DNA from 4 places in the Bacillus sp. GW821-FHT11D08 genome. Region 1 is predicted to be linked to each of the others. Evidence: riboswitches for the same ligand, from Rfam matches in the RefSeq annotation. Region 1 holds a riboswitch; each other region holds the start of a gene.
The links. Region 1 has a riboswitch for thiamine pyrophosphate ahead of thiC (phosphomethylpyrimidine synthase ThiC). Riboswitches for the same ligand answer to the same signal wherever they lie in the genome.
Positions count from the first base shown of each region.

Region 1 (3,513 bases):
ATCTGCTGAAGAAGAAAGACAAAATGTCCGCTGGATCGAAGGACTGAGAACGTCCCTATCAAGAGAAACGATGGGAGATTACGTGAATTGGCCTGATAGAGAAATCAGAAACTGGCTGCAAACGTATTACGGAGAAAATGTTCACCGCCTCCGTCAAGTCAAAACGAAATACGATCCGGAAAATATATTCCGCTTTGAACAGAGCATTCCGCCGCTTCGCCGTTCACCGTTTTTCTAAAAAAGATGAAGATGGGCAAACTCCATCCTCATCTTTTCTTTTATTGATATAAGCGGCTTCCCTTCTCTGCAAACTCTTTTGCTTTTTCTTTCAGCCCTTCGTTGACGGCCTCGTCTTCAGTAAGTCCGTTTTCCTTCGCATAATCACGAATATCCTGAGAAATTCTCATGCTGCAGAACTTCGGACCGCACATCGAACAGAAGTGAGCCGTTTTTGCGCCTTCAGCCGGCAGCGTTTCATCATGATATTCCATTGCTCTTTCAGGATCAAGCGACAAATGAAATTGATCACGCCACCGGAATTCAAACCGCGCCTTAGACAGAGCATCGTCACGGATCTGTGCACCCGGATGCCCTTTAGCAAGGTCTGCGGCATGTGCCGCGATTTTGTACGTAATGACGCCTTCTCTTACATCATCACGATTCGGCAGCCCCAAATGCTCCTTCGGCGTGACATAGCAAAGCATCGCCGTCCCGTACCAGCCGATCATCGCCGCGCCGATTGCTGAAGTAATGTGGTCATAACCCGGAGCGATATCCGTCGTTAATGGCCCGAGCGTGTAAAAAGGCGCCTCTTTACAAATTTCCAGCTGCTTGTCCATGTTTTCCTTAATTTTATGCATCGGCACATGACCCGGTCCTTCGATCATCACTTGCACATCGTGCTTCCACGCAATCTCCGTCAATTCTCCGAGAGTCTCCAATTCCGCAAACTGCGCTTCATCATTGGCATCCGCAATCGAACCGGGGCGAAGCCCGTCACCAAGAGAAAAAGCGATATCATAGGTCTTCATGATTTCACAAATTTCTTCAAAATGCGTGTACAGAAAGCTTTCCTGATGATGAGCCAGGCACCATTGCGCCATAATCGCCCCCCCGCGGGATACGATTCCCGTCGTGCGTTTAGCCGTTAACGGGACGTAACGAAGCAATACGCCGGCATGGATGGTGAAATAATCCACGCCCTGCTCCGCCTGCTCAATCAATGTGTCACGATAAATGTCCCACGTTAAATCCTCGGCAATGCCATTTACTTTTTCAAGCGCCTGATAAATCGGCACCGTCCCCACAGGCACGGGGCAGTTGCGGATAATCCATTCACGCGTCGTATGAATGTCTTTTCCCGTGGATAAGTCCATCATCGTATCGGCGCCCCAGCGAATCGCCCACGTCATTTTTTCGACTTCTTCTTCGATAGAAGATGTAACAGCCGAGTTGCCGATATTGGCATTAATTTTCACATGAAAATTCCGGCCGATAATCATCGGCTCGCTTTCCGGGTGGTTGACGTTAGAAGGAATAATCGCCCGGCCGCTCGCCACCTCTTCCCTGACAAATTCGGGAGACACGTGCTCACGTATTGCGATAAACTCCATTTCCGGCGTAATGATGCCTTTTCTCGCATAATGCAATTGTGTTACATTTTTCCCCGGCTTGGCCCGAAGCGGTTTCCGCTGTAGGCCGGGGTATTCAGCGGCACGGCCCTCTTTTTTATAACCGTTGTCTTCAGGTCTCACGGTCCGGCCGTTATATTCTTCTACATCTCCGCGCCCGGTAATCCACTTTGTGCGGAGCGCCCCCAGCCCTTCATGAATATCAATCTGTACATCTGGGTCTGTATACGGCCCGCTCGTATCATAAACACGGACCGGCGCATTCTCCTCTTCCCCGAATGCCCCCGTAGTCGCACTCAGGCTGATTTCCCGCATCGGCACTCGTATATCGGGCGAAGAACCTTCTGCATAAACCTTTTTACTGCCGGAAAAACTCGACATAATGGAAATGTTCGCTTGCTGTACTGATTGATTTTGCATACAAATCTCTCCTTTATCATTTGAATAACAGAACCAAGCTCAGCACCAGCACAAAAAAACCGGGTTCAAAGAAGAACCCGGTTTTGCAGTCAGAAAGAAACTATTATTGTTTTCATCAACAATAATAAAACCTTTACTTCCCCACGCTGGTACGAACCAGATCAGGTCCAAAGGGTTAAGAAGCCGCCGCTTCTCTCTCAGCCCGCTCAGACGGGCACCCCCAGTAACTATTGATTTCGCTCTCATCGTAACATAAGTTGTGTACAAAAAAAAGCATATTATCAAAATTCAGATAACGGTACGGTCATAAGCTCTGTTTCCCGAACGCCTTTTTCGGTATTAAAAACCCGATAACCCTTTGCGGTTTCCCTGGAAGAGACAGCCCGGAACAGCTGACCGTCTTTATAATGAAGCGCAGCGCCGTCATCAGCGGCATAGCCCTCCCTGAGTTTCTTTTCTGAAATCAGACGGTGATACACCGGCCGGCGCTCCGCTTCTCCGTCATAGTGCGGACAAAAGCTTCCCGGCAAAAATCCTAAAGCTCTTAACTCTCTCAAATCTCCAGCCGAATCCGTCAATCCTTCTTCATACCAGCAAATCGCCCCGGCGCTGAGACCCGCCAACATGATGCCGTTTTCCCAAGCCTCACGAAGAATAAGGTCAAGCCCCCACTCTTTCCATAAGACAAGCATATTGCGCGTATTTCCGCCGCCGACATATATAATATCTTTCTTCATGAGAAAGGATCTGAGATCAGAACCCGGCGGTTTAAACAGCGACAAGTGATCCGGCTCACACCGCAGCTTTTGAAAGACCTGATAAAACATGCCGATATAATTCTCCGAATCTCCGCTTGCCGTCGGCAAAAAACAAATTTTCGGCTTTGACCGCGCCGACTGCTCTAAAATATACTGATCCAGCACAAGATGATCCGGCTCCATGGAAAAGCCCCCGCCGCCCATTGCAATAATCTGCTTCAATGTCATCACCTCTTTTTTCCTCTAGTATAACAGCTCATAAAAAGGCGTTATCCCCATTTCGGATACCGCCTTTAAAAAGTATTTGTTATCTGAAAAATGAAAACGCACCGTATAACACAACGGAGATCCCCGCGGCGATAAGCGCCGGAACAAGCTTCGAACGGGCATACTTCACAACATCGATCCCCAACACCGTACAGGTTGTCACCGTATTATCACTGAGAGGAGAAGCAAACGCTCCAAATGTTCCGCTCGCAAACACGGCCCCGATCGCTAATAATAAACTGGTATGTGACTGAACCGCCAGCGTTACGCTGAGCGGCATTAAAAGCCCCCAAGTCCCCCAAGATGACCCGATAAAATAGGATATAACAGCCCCCAGTATAAAAAGAGACGGCGCAATAAACATATGAGGGATCCATGACGTTAAATGAGGAGTAACATATTCCGAGAATCCCAGATCTTCAGATACTGCTGTTACG
Region 1 covers NZ_JBXARS010000012.1:2,109-5,621, reverse strand. The annotation lists gene AC1RRX_RS18425 (FAD-binding oxidoreductase) at 1-238, shown strand, start outside; gene thiC (phosphomethylpyrimidine synthase ThiC) at 279-2,051, opposite strand; TPP riboswitch at 2,173-2,283, opposite strand; gene AC1RRX_RS18415 (Type 1 glutamine amidotransferase-like domain-containing protein) at 2,333-3,031, opposite strand; gene AC1RRX_RS18410 (Na+/H+ antiporter NhaC family protein) at 3,117-3,513, opposite strand, start outside.

Region 2 (3,513 bases), on a different contig from region 1:
TAAAGCCCTTATTCCGGCAAATCGCTTTCATCCTCTTCTGAAAGGAAATGATAGGATTCATGCAGCATGAGCGCGTACTCCCCTTCTTTTGTCGGATGCGGTACATACTCAGCCTCGTTGATATACTGCTCTTCCCTTTTCTTCATATGACAGACCTCCTGTTCAATTTTAGATTGTCCAAAAGAAGACCCGTTATCATAGGAAAAAAAATTACTTGCGTAGCGGGACATGCAGCTATATTTTTCGGATCGTGAAAAAGTTCCTAAGCAGCCACGGGCCCGGTTTGAAACCGAGCGTTAATTGCCACGCGCCGATCGCCTGCAGTCCGAACTCCCGGACGAGAACCATTTTTTCACTCATGCTCCGCACATCCTCAAACCACACTTCATGCGTTCTTCCATTTTCATCAGTATACCGGAAGTAAGGGGAACGCTCCTGCTGGGAATAACGGATCACTGATTGGTGCTTCATGGCCGTTTCCATGGCGCGCTGATTGGAGATGGCGGATCCGATCGTTCCGGGACGGTACGGAATCACCCAATCATACCCGTATAGCGGAACACCGAGAATCACTTTTCTTCTCGGCACCCTGCTGATGGCAAAATTGATCGTTTGCCTGACCTCTGTCAAAGGCGCCACGGGTCCCGGCTCACTGCCGGCGTGGTGCCAGTCGTACGCCATAATGAACATATAATCGACCACGGCTCCGATTCCGCCGTAATCATATCCCCTCAGCCACGGCACTGCATCACTTGTTTTCGCCGGAACCGATATCGTTAACGCGAGCTGATGCTCTGAAAGCCGGGTTTTTAACTGCCGGAGAAATCCTGTGAAGAGGTCCCTGTCAGCTTCTCTGACCCGTTCAAAATCAATATTTACACCGCCGTATCCCTTTCTTACGGTTAAGGAGACGATATTGTTGACGAGATTCGTTCTTGCCGTCGGATTTTGCAGCACTTGATGGGCTAATTCCGGACTGAATCCCCCTTCTGTCAGATTCGTAATGACGGCAAGCGGACGCACTCTGTTCTGCCATGTGGTTTCTATTGCGGTTCTGTCGTTTAAATCGTTAATGATATCTCCATTCGGGCCAAAATGATATTCAAACAAAGAAATCGCCGAAGAATACGGCGCAAAATCATTAATTAGCTCTCTATCCGCTTCAGGCGTCCGAATGACATAAAATTGCAGGGTTCCCGCAAGATAGTTAGAGATATCAGGAATCTTCACTTTCATACCCGCCCGCAGCCGGTTCGGCGGAATATCCGGGTTTGCCTGCATCAGCTGCATCTGCGGCACATAAGCCTTACCTGCGATAACGGCATACGTATCATTCGGCTGAACCGTATATTCATTAAGAGGGATTAAAAGCGCCTGCCCCGGAACGATATTCGTTTCCTCAAGCCCGTTGACGCTTCTGATGCTGTCAACAGGGTATCCGTACTTTCTGCTGATGGAAAATAACGAGTCACCAGACTGCACTGTATGAACAAACATAGATGTCCTCCGTTTCCTTTTGATCAAAAGGGCTCTACTTATCTTTATGAATGATCATCCGGTCCGATTCCAAACTCTGTTTGAAGAAAGGCTGTTTACAAATCAGACATGATCAACTATGATGATGTCATCATAAAAAACTGTATAGGAAACGCACTAGGGGTGCTGTTATCGGCTGAGATAAAACATGCGGCAGGCATGTTTTGATCCCTTATAACCCGATCTGGATAATACCAGCGTGGGGAAGTGCAGATTGACCGGAGCGCAGGGTTTTTCCCCATGCGTTTTCGTTCTGCTGCTGCATATTCCCTCGGATATGCAGTTTTTTATTTTTCATTAAAAAACGGGGGAGGACACCGCAATATGAAACTTACGATCAATCGTCTTTCGTAAAATCAACTCTTTCATACAAACAACTATCCGATAAGAAAGCAGGAGATCACAATGAAAAATTGGAAAATGAGAGAAATTGTCGTCATGTCCGTCATCAGTGTTGTATTTGCTGTCATTTATTTAGTATCAACTCATGCAAGCAATATAGCGGCAGGGTTTTTCGGCCGGATGAGCTATGAACCGATTTACGGTATCTGGTTTATCGTCTCGGTAATTGCCGCGTACATTATTCAAAAACCGGGAGCGGCTCTCGTTTCTGAAATCATCGCCGCTTTTGTGGAGTGCTTACTCGGAAATCCGTCAGGACCGATGGTGATTCTGATCGGGATCGCACAGGGAATCGGTGCGGAAGCGGTCTTTTTTGCGACACGCTGGCGGGTGTATACCCTGCCCGTGCTTCTTTTATCCGGTATGGGGTCTTCTGTGACGAGCTTCATTTATGACTTGTTCGTTTCCGGATACTCTGTTTTGAATCCGGGTTTATTAGCCGTCATGCTTCTCATCCGTCTGATCTCAGGTGCGCTTCTTGCCGGCCTTCTCGGCAAAGCAATCAGTGATGCGCTGGCTTACACAGGGGTGCTGAACGGCATGGCGCTCGGAAAACAATTCAAGAAGAAAAAGAAACAGGTGAACCAAGATGCAGGCATCTGAGCCCCTTCTATCGGCCGGCCGTCTTACCTTTTCTTATGATCAGGATGAAAAGCCGATTCTTCAAAACGTGTCCTTTCAGCTCCGGAAAGGAGAGCGGGCTTTATTGCTCGGGCCGAGCGGATGCGGCAAAAGCTCGCTCGCTCTCTGTTTAAACGGTCTGTACCCGGAAGCATGCGATGGGGTTCAATCGGGAACCGTTTCTTTATACGGAACACCTCTTTCACATCTGACAGAACCCGCCGCCAGATCCATCGGCGTCGTGTTTCAAGATCCGGACCAGCAGTTTTGCATGCTGACGGTTGAAGATGAAATCGCCTTCGGCCTGGAAAATTTGCAATATACAAAAGAAGATATGGACGCAATCATCGATGACGTTTTGGCAAAATTAGAGATCACTCATTTGAAAACGCGAACGATCGCTTCGCTGTCAGGCGGTTCAAAACAAAAAGTGGCGCTTGCCTGTATCATTGCGATGGAACCGGAACTCATTATTTTGGACGAACCGACGGCACAGCTTGATCCATATTCCGCACGTGAATTGGCGCGGCTGATCAAAGATCTTCAAGCAAAAAAAGGCTTCGGCCTTCTCGTTATCGAACATCAGCTTGATCATTGGGCGCCGTGGATGGACAGGACGATTGTTCTTGACGAAACGGGTCAGAAGGTGATGGACGGAGAGACGGACGTTATCTTTGAAACAAAGATTGAAGAGCTGATGCAGCTCGGCATTCCGATTCCGCGTGTGATCTCATTGCAGGAGCACGTCAGCATTCCTTTTACATTGTGTAAAGAAAAGCTGTTTCAAGAATCTGTACCGTCTCTGCCCGAACCCCGGCCCGCCGCGCTTTCGGCAGAAGACGCGCTGAGCGTTCACGAGCTGTCATTCTCAAGAGGGACAGACGTCATTTTTCAGGATGTGAGCTTTTCCGTAAAAAAAGGTTCAATCACCGCGATTGCCGGCCCTAACGGAAC
Region 2 covers NZ_JBXARS010000002.1:369,764-373,276, reverse strand. The annotation lists gene AC1RRX_RS05620 (transcriptional regulator SplA domain-containing protein) at 9-146, opposite strand; gene AC1RRX_RS05615 (glycoside hydrolase family 18 protein) at 235-1,497, opposite strand; TPP riboswitch at 1,646-1,759, shown strand; gene AC1RRX_RS05610 (ECF transporter S component) at 1,942-2,541, shown strand; gene AC1RRX_RS05605 (ABC transporter ATP-binding protein) at 2,528-3,513, shown strand, end outside.
Region 2: it holds a riboswitch for thiamine pyrophosphate, as region 1 does, so the genes downstream of both, AC1RRX_RS05610 (ECF transporter S component) here and thiC (phosphomethylpyrimidine synthase ThiC) in region 1, are expected to answer to the same signal.

Region 3 (3,513 bases), on a different contig from region 1:
AGCTGGCTCTGAAAGAAGGCATGAGAAGACTGAACGAACGGGAAAAAATGATTTTGCGAAAGCGCTTTTTCCAAGGGAAAACCCAAATGGAAGTCGCTGAAGAAATCGGCATATCCCAAGCTCAGGTCTCAAGGCTTGAAAAGGCAGCCATTAAACAAATGAATAAGAATATCCATCAATAACGGAAAAAGCCTTTAAACCTTGTTTAAAGGCTTTTTTCATGCGATGGTTTACGTTTGCAAAAAAGTGATGTATTCTAATGTGTAAAAGTTTTTAGAAAATTTAAATAAAGTAAACGGGGGAAACTGCAATGATTTTACAGCTGGACAGTGTGTCATTAAAAAGAAACGGGAAATGGATTTTGAAAGATATTAACTGGCGCGTCGAGAAAAACGAAAATTGGGTGCTGTACGGATTAAACGGAGCCGGAAAAACGGCTTTGCTGAATATGTTATGCTCTTATTACTTCCCCACTTCAGGAGAGATGCAGGTGCTCGGCCATCAATTCGGCAAAACTGAGCTCGGTGACAGGCTCAGAAGGAAAATCGGCCTTGTTTCGGCAGGTCTTCAGCACAAATTATATGCCGCGGACTCCGCTTTTGAAATCGCCCTCAGCGGCGCGTACGCCTCAATCGGGCTGTACGAAACTCCAAGTGAGCAGGTAAGGGAAAAAGCGATCGGTCTTCTGAAGGATTTGGGCGCCATCAGTTACGCCGACAGACGCTATGAAACATTATCACAAGGGGAAAGACAAAGAGCGCTGATTGCGCGGGCGCTTATGGCTGATCCGGAACTGCTGATTTTGGACGAACCCGTGACGGGTCTTGATTTTATGGCAAGGGAGCAGCTGCTGGACACGATTACGTCGATCGCCGAAAAAGAAAATGCGCCGTCCATCCTTTATGTCACCCATCACGCTGAAGAAATTCTGCCGGTATTTGATCAGGCGCTGCTTTTAAAACAGGGCGAGGTGTTCGCCTCCGGGAAAATCAGGGACATGCTTTCTGACGAGCGGCTTACAGCGTTTTTCGATATGCCTGTCAATGTCTTATGGAACAATGGCCGCCCGTTTTTAACACGTGCAAAAGAGGCATCATCCGTAAAATAACATAAATTCACCCTGGGGGTGCTGCCATGCGGCTGAGAGAGACGTTGTCTCAACCCTTAAAGGACCTGATCCGGATCATGCCGGCGGAGGGAAGCGGTGAAAAAAGCGGAGGAAGATCCGTTTTTTACCCGTTTCATTTCATGAATGAAACGGTTTTTTTGATACAGCCAAAGGGGAGATTTCTAATGCATCAGATTGATATGCTGTTACACCAGGCGGAAAAACGGCGGAATGACTTCATACATATTGCTGAAAGGTTGATAGCCTTTCCGACTCCGGCCCCGCCAGCAAGAAATACGGCAGAAGCCCAAAAGTGGGTGGCCGGCTTTTTAAAAGAAACGGGCTGCTCGGTCGATATGTGGGATGTGTATCCGGAAGATCCGAATGTAGTCGGTGTTTTAAAAGGGACAGATTCAAGCAGGCATCAAAGCCTGATTTTAAACGGACACATTGATGTGGCAGAAGCCGGGGGCGAAGACTGGCACTCTGACCCGTTTCAGCCGATCGTAAAAGACGGCATGCTGATCGGAAGGGGCGCCGCTGATATGAAAGGGGGGTTGGCGTGTGTTCTTTTCTCTCTGAAGCTGATCCATGATGCCGGCATTGAGCTTCCGGGCGACCTCATTGTACAGTCTGTAATCGGAGAAGAAGTCGGTGAGGCGGGGACGCTGGAATGCTGCAAACGCGGCTATCACGCGGATTTTGCCGTTGTCGCGGATACGAGCAGCCTGCATATTCAAGGGCAGGGCGGAGTCATCACCGGCTGGATAGAATTGAAAAGCAAACAAACATTTCATGACGGCATGAGGCGCAATATGATTCATGCGGGCGGAGGCACATTCGGAGCGAGCGCCATCGAAAAAATGGCGAAAATCATCACTGCCTTGGGAGAGCTGGAGCGCCACTGGGCGGTAACGAAAAGCTACCCCGGCTTTGCGCCCGGCACCAATACGATCAACCCTGCCGTCATTGAAGGCGGAAGACACGCAGCGTTTGTCGCCGATGAATGCCGGTTATGGATCACCGTCCACTTTTATCCGAACGAAACGCACGAACAAGCAGCCGCAGAAATCGAAGACTATATTAATCGTGTCGCTGACAGTGATCTGTGGCTCAAAGAAAACAGGCCGGTGTTCAAATGGGGCGGATCTTCGATGATTGAAGACAGAGGAGAGGTGTTCCCGGCGCTGGAAATCGACCCGGATCATCCGGCAGTTTCTGTCTTGGCTGCATCACACTCAGCCGTCAGAAAACAGGAGCCCGTCATTGATGTTTCCCAAACCGTAACTGACGGAGGGTGGCTTTATCATGCCGGGATTCCGAGCGTCATATACGGTCCCGGCGATTTAAAAAACGCCCACTCCGTAAACGAGGAAGTGTCCGTTGATGAGCTTATGGACTATACGAAAATTATGCTGAGATTTATCCTCGGCTGGTGCAGCCGCAAAAAAGATTGCCCGATGTGACAAGGTTCAGCCCGGCCGTTCATATAATAGGAAAAAGAACGGGCAAAGGGCGTGATACGGATGATCAGCATATCTGAATTTCAAATAAAAGATGTGGTAAACGTGTCGAACGGAAAAAAACTCGGGAGCATCGGTGATATTGATATTAACGTGACAACGGGAAAAATTCAGGCGATTATTTTAGGCGGCAGCGGAAAAGTTCTCGGTTTTTTCGGAAAAGAAGAGGAAATGATCATTCCTTGGCGAAATATAGTTAAAATTGGGGAAGATGTCATCTTAGTGCGTGTAAACGAACCAAAGGGGGGAGCGTAATCCTCCCTTTACTTGTAAAAAGCCGGAAATCTCAATGTTTCCGGCACATTTATTTATCTCATTTTTCAATCAGCCGCTAAACGTATGCTTAAAATTGTGTTAAAATGAGTGGGAAATTACGCTTTTTTAATGTTTGTCGAAAGGTTGGATCTCCATGAATACATATCACCCGTTTAGTCTTACCACCCCCTCGGCACTCATGATAGAAGACTGGAACTGTGTGAATCAGCTTAACACAAAGGTCATCGCCGGATTCACGACGAAAAACGGCGGGGTCAGCAATCCTCCGTATGAGTCATTAAATACCGGATTGCACGTCCGGGACGAAGCTCATGATGTTGTGACAAACCGTGAAGTCATAGCGTCCTTATGCGGTACTGATCTGGATTCCTGGGTGTTCGCCGACCAGACACATGAAAACCGCGTCCGGCGCGTGACAGCCGGGGATAAAGGAAAAGGAGCGAGAGACTATTCTTCCGCATTCCGCGGGACGGACGGGCTCTACACGAAAGATGCGAATCTTTTTTTGGCCCTTTGTTTTGCGGACTGTGTGCCCTTGTATTTTTATGACCCGGTGAAATCCATTATCGGCGCTGCCCATGCCGGATGGAAGGGGACGGTCAAACA
Region 3 covers NZ_JBXARS010000002.1:618,281-621,793, forward strand. The annotation lists gene sigG (RNA polymerase sporulation sigma factor SigG) at 1-182, shown strand, start outside; gene AC1RRX_RS06660 (ABC transporter ATP-binding protein) at 311-1,108, shown strand; TPP riboswitch at 1,113-1,217, shown strand; gene AC1RRX_RS06665 (acetylornithine deacetylase) at 1,294-2,574, shown strand; gene AC1RRX_RS06670 (YlmC/YmxH family sporulation protein) at 2,635-2,886, shown strand; gene pgeF (peptidoglycan editing factor PgeF) at 3,041-3,513, shown strand, end outside.
Region 3: it holds a riboswitch for thiamine pyrophosphate, as region 1 does, so the genes downstream of both, AC1RRX_RS06665 (acetylornithine deacetylase) here and thiC (phosphomethylpyrimidine synthase ThiC) in region 1, are expected to answer to the same signal.

Region 4 (3,513 bases), on a different contig from region 1:
GCGCCGATGACAAGCCGGCCGCTTTTTCTCGGGACGACATAACAATGATCATGGTAAAGGGTTTTGGTCAGCGGGGTATCGTCATTCCACACGGAAAGGCATTCTCCTTTTACAGGAAAAAAAGGCTGTCCCAAGCCGAGCTGGCTGAAAAACCGGCCGCTCCATACACCGCTTGCAACTGCGACTTTGTCAGCATAGACATCCCCGCCGGACGTTGTGATGCAATATTCTCCGTTCACTCGTTTTACGGAGGTGACTTGTGTATGCTCATATATGTCAGCGCCATAGCGCCGCGCCCCTTTTGCATACGCTTTGCAAACATAGTACGGTTCGACATGGACATCGTCTTTTATAAAACTTGCGCCTAGAATGTCTTTTGAAGCGTAAGGCTCTTTTTCAAGGGCATCTTCCGCTGAAAGCCAGGTGACGGAAGGTAGATCATCCATCTTCCGCAGACGGGCGATATCTTCTTCGGTATACGCCAGTTTAAGCATTCCGCCGTTATGGCGCCTGATGTCAATGCCGCAAGCTTCCTCAAGCTCTTGCCCCGCCGCTTCATACAGCCTTTGACTGTGCATGGCAAAATCAAAAAACGCATCCCGGTTTTCACATTCCGCATGAGCGCCCAGCATTCCCGCGGCAGCGCTTGTCGTTTTTCGGCCGACTTCTCCGGCTTCAAACAAGACAACGTTTTGCTGCGTCTTCGCCAGCTCATAAGAAATGGCGCACCCGATAATTCCGCCGCCGATCACCGCCGTATCATAGTGCTTCTTCATAATCGGCCTCCCTTACCGCGCGTGCATACCGTTTTGCCGCCTCCTCAGGATTTTCAGCTGAGAAAATGCCTGACATGACGGCAATTCCGTCCGGCTTCGCCTGCTTTGTGTGTCCGATCGTCTGCAGTGTCATTCCGCCGATTGCGATAACGGGGATGGAAAGCGTGCGTTTGATCTCTGAAAGCAGGCTGATGCCTCTTGCTTCAAGTCCTTGTTTACATTCGGTTTCAAATACATGGCCGAACACCACATAATCCGCATCTTCCTTTTCAGCTTGGATGGCTTCTTTCAGCGAATGAACCGAACGTCCGATATGAAGATGGGGAAATCTGCTTCGCACCTGCTTTACGGAAAAGCTGCGGGACGGAAGCTGAACACGGTGTATGTTGGCAAATAGCGCGATATCCGCCCTGTCATTGATGATCAATTTGTCCTTATCCGCACCGCCCTTTTTCAAAAGGGACAAAAGCTGCATGATTTCTCCCGCTGTTTTATCCCGCTCACGGATATGGATAAAGCTTACTTCGCGCTGAATCGAAAGAATATCCTCGGCCAGCTCGGCAACGGATTTGCGATTATCAGTTACCGCGTGCAGCTCCAAAAGATTCCACCTCTTTTCCGCCCTTCTCGGACCAGCCTTCTTTTTGATAGGCCATTCCCCAAAATTGATATTCATAATAGCTTGAAATCACAAAATTCTCTTTCATTTTCGCGCGGATGTCCTCTGTGCTGTTTTCAGCAATCTCGTCAAAACGGCTGATCTGTTCTTCGACTTGCTGTCTGAACCAGTCTCCGCCGTATGTACCGATCCATTTTTCATAAATCGGATGCTCCGGTTTGCACTCCTTTAAGTGTTCGCCGACTTCATAATATAGCCAATAACAGGGCAGAAGCGCAGCTAATATTTCTCCAAAATTGCCGCTCATCACCGATCTGTACATATGAGACGTATAAGAATAGGCGGTCGGTGCCGGTTTAAATGCCGCACGCTCTTCTTCCGTAATCCCTAAAAGCTCCGTAAACTCGCGGTGCAGCGCCATTTCCGCTTCATATGTCCCTTGAGCGTGGCCCGCCATCCTGCCCGTCGTAAACAAGTCTTCGGCATATGCGGCGCCGAACGCCTGAACTTTTGCAAAATGCGTCAAATAGTAGGAATCTTGCAGCACGTAATAGCTGAAACGGTCTATCGGCAGGCTTCCGTCACCGATTCCCGTTACAAACGGATGAACAAAACTTCCGTCCCACCATTCGGCAGCCGCCTGTCTGCATTCTTCAGAAAATGTCATTATGTCTTCCCCCCTGATAAAATAAAAAAAACCACCTTCCCGCATCGGAAAAGTGGTTTGGAATTTAAATGGATAAAAGGAACCCCCAAAAAATACCGCTCCACTTCCCTACGCAGGTCTGAACCTGTTCAAGTTATGAGGGTCTAAAAGTCTCACTTTTATCTCAGCCCTTATGAAGGACACCCCTAGTGGTCATACGATTATTGATTTATTTGTTATGCCTTCTATATTATCACGAATTGCAATTTGGTCAAGCTTCAAGGATTTTTCTCAGTTCCGACACGTAGTTGCGCGAGCCCGTGACGATGAGACGGTCTCCTGTTTTCAGCCGCGTGTCTCCGTGCGGAACGATGCTGTCCACACCTCTGAAAATCCGGACGAAAATCACATCGCCCATCAGCGGAAATTCTCGCAGAATGATGCCGTTATACGCCGGGTTTTCCAGATTGATCTGATATAACGAAGACTCCTCATTCGTCAGGAGGCTCATCACGCCCGGCGCCTCAATTAATGCGCGCAAGAGCGTCTTTGTAGACAGAAGGATAGAAAAAATACTGATGCCCTCTTCTTTCAGTTTTGTTTCATGCTCAACCGAGCCGACGCTTGCGATGATACGCTCAGTCCCTTTCTCTTTCGCTATTAAGGCGATTTCAGCGTTCACATCTTCATTTCCCGTCGCCACGACAAGAATATCCGTTTTGAAAATACCGTGCGACTCAAGCGTTCCGGGCTCGTAATCAGAAATCGTGTCAACCGAAAAAACGGATTCCGCAAGCGTTTCCCCGGCATTTTCCTGATACACATGGACGACCCGTACTTCATATTCCTCATCGGGCAATTCCAGCGTAACCGGAAGCGTCATCTGGTTGGCGCCGATAAATGTAATGCGCTTTTTTTCCTGCGGCGCACTTTGCCGTTTGTATAATTTCTTAAAGCCGATCGGCGTGATGATGCTGGCAATAACCGCAACTAAAGTCAGCGCGCCGGACATATTGGCGCTGATAATGTGGAGCCTTTCTCCGATCGTAGCCGCCGCGATAACAAGCGACAGCGTGGACGTCAGCAAAAAGCCCGAAGCAAACACGGTTCTTTTGTCATACCATTTCTTTAAATAAAACACCGGGAACATTTTGCTGATAAACAGCGCAAGCAGAAGCAGCGGAATCATCGTTAATGTTTTCGGATCTTGGAAAAGCGTCCAAATGTCCAATTTCACCCCGACCATGACGAAAAAGATCGGAATTAAAAACCCGTAGCCGAAGGAATCAAGCTGTTCCACCATTTCTTTATTCGGAGACAGAAGCGATACCAGAACGCCTGCCAAAAACGCGCCGAGAATATTTTCCGCCCCGAGAGATTCCGATAAAGCGACAAGCACGATAATCAGTGTGAAAATGGCTCTCGTGCCGATCTGCACGGTGCCTTTAGACATCGACTGCACAAATGAACGG
Region 4 covers NZ_JBXARS010000002.1:214,987-218,499, reverse strand. The annotation lists gene thiO (glycine oxidase ThiO) at 1-776, opposite strand, end outside; gene tenI (thiazole tautomerase TenI) at 760-1,377, opposite strand; gene tenA (thiaminase II) at 1,355-2,062, opposite strand; TPP riboswitch at 2,151-2,259, opposite strand; gene AC1RRX_RS04665 (monovalent cation:proton antiporter family protein) at 2,313-3,513, opposite strand, start outside.
Region 4: it holds a riboswitch for thiamine pyrophosphate, as region 1 does, so the genes downstream of both, tenA (thiaminase II) here and thiC (phosphomethylpyrimidine synthase ThiC) in region 1, are expected to answer to the same signal.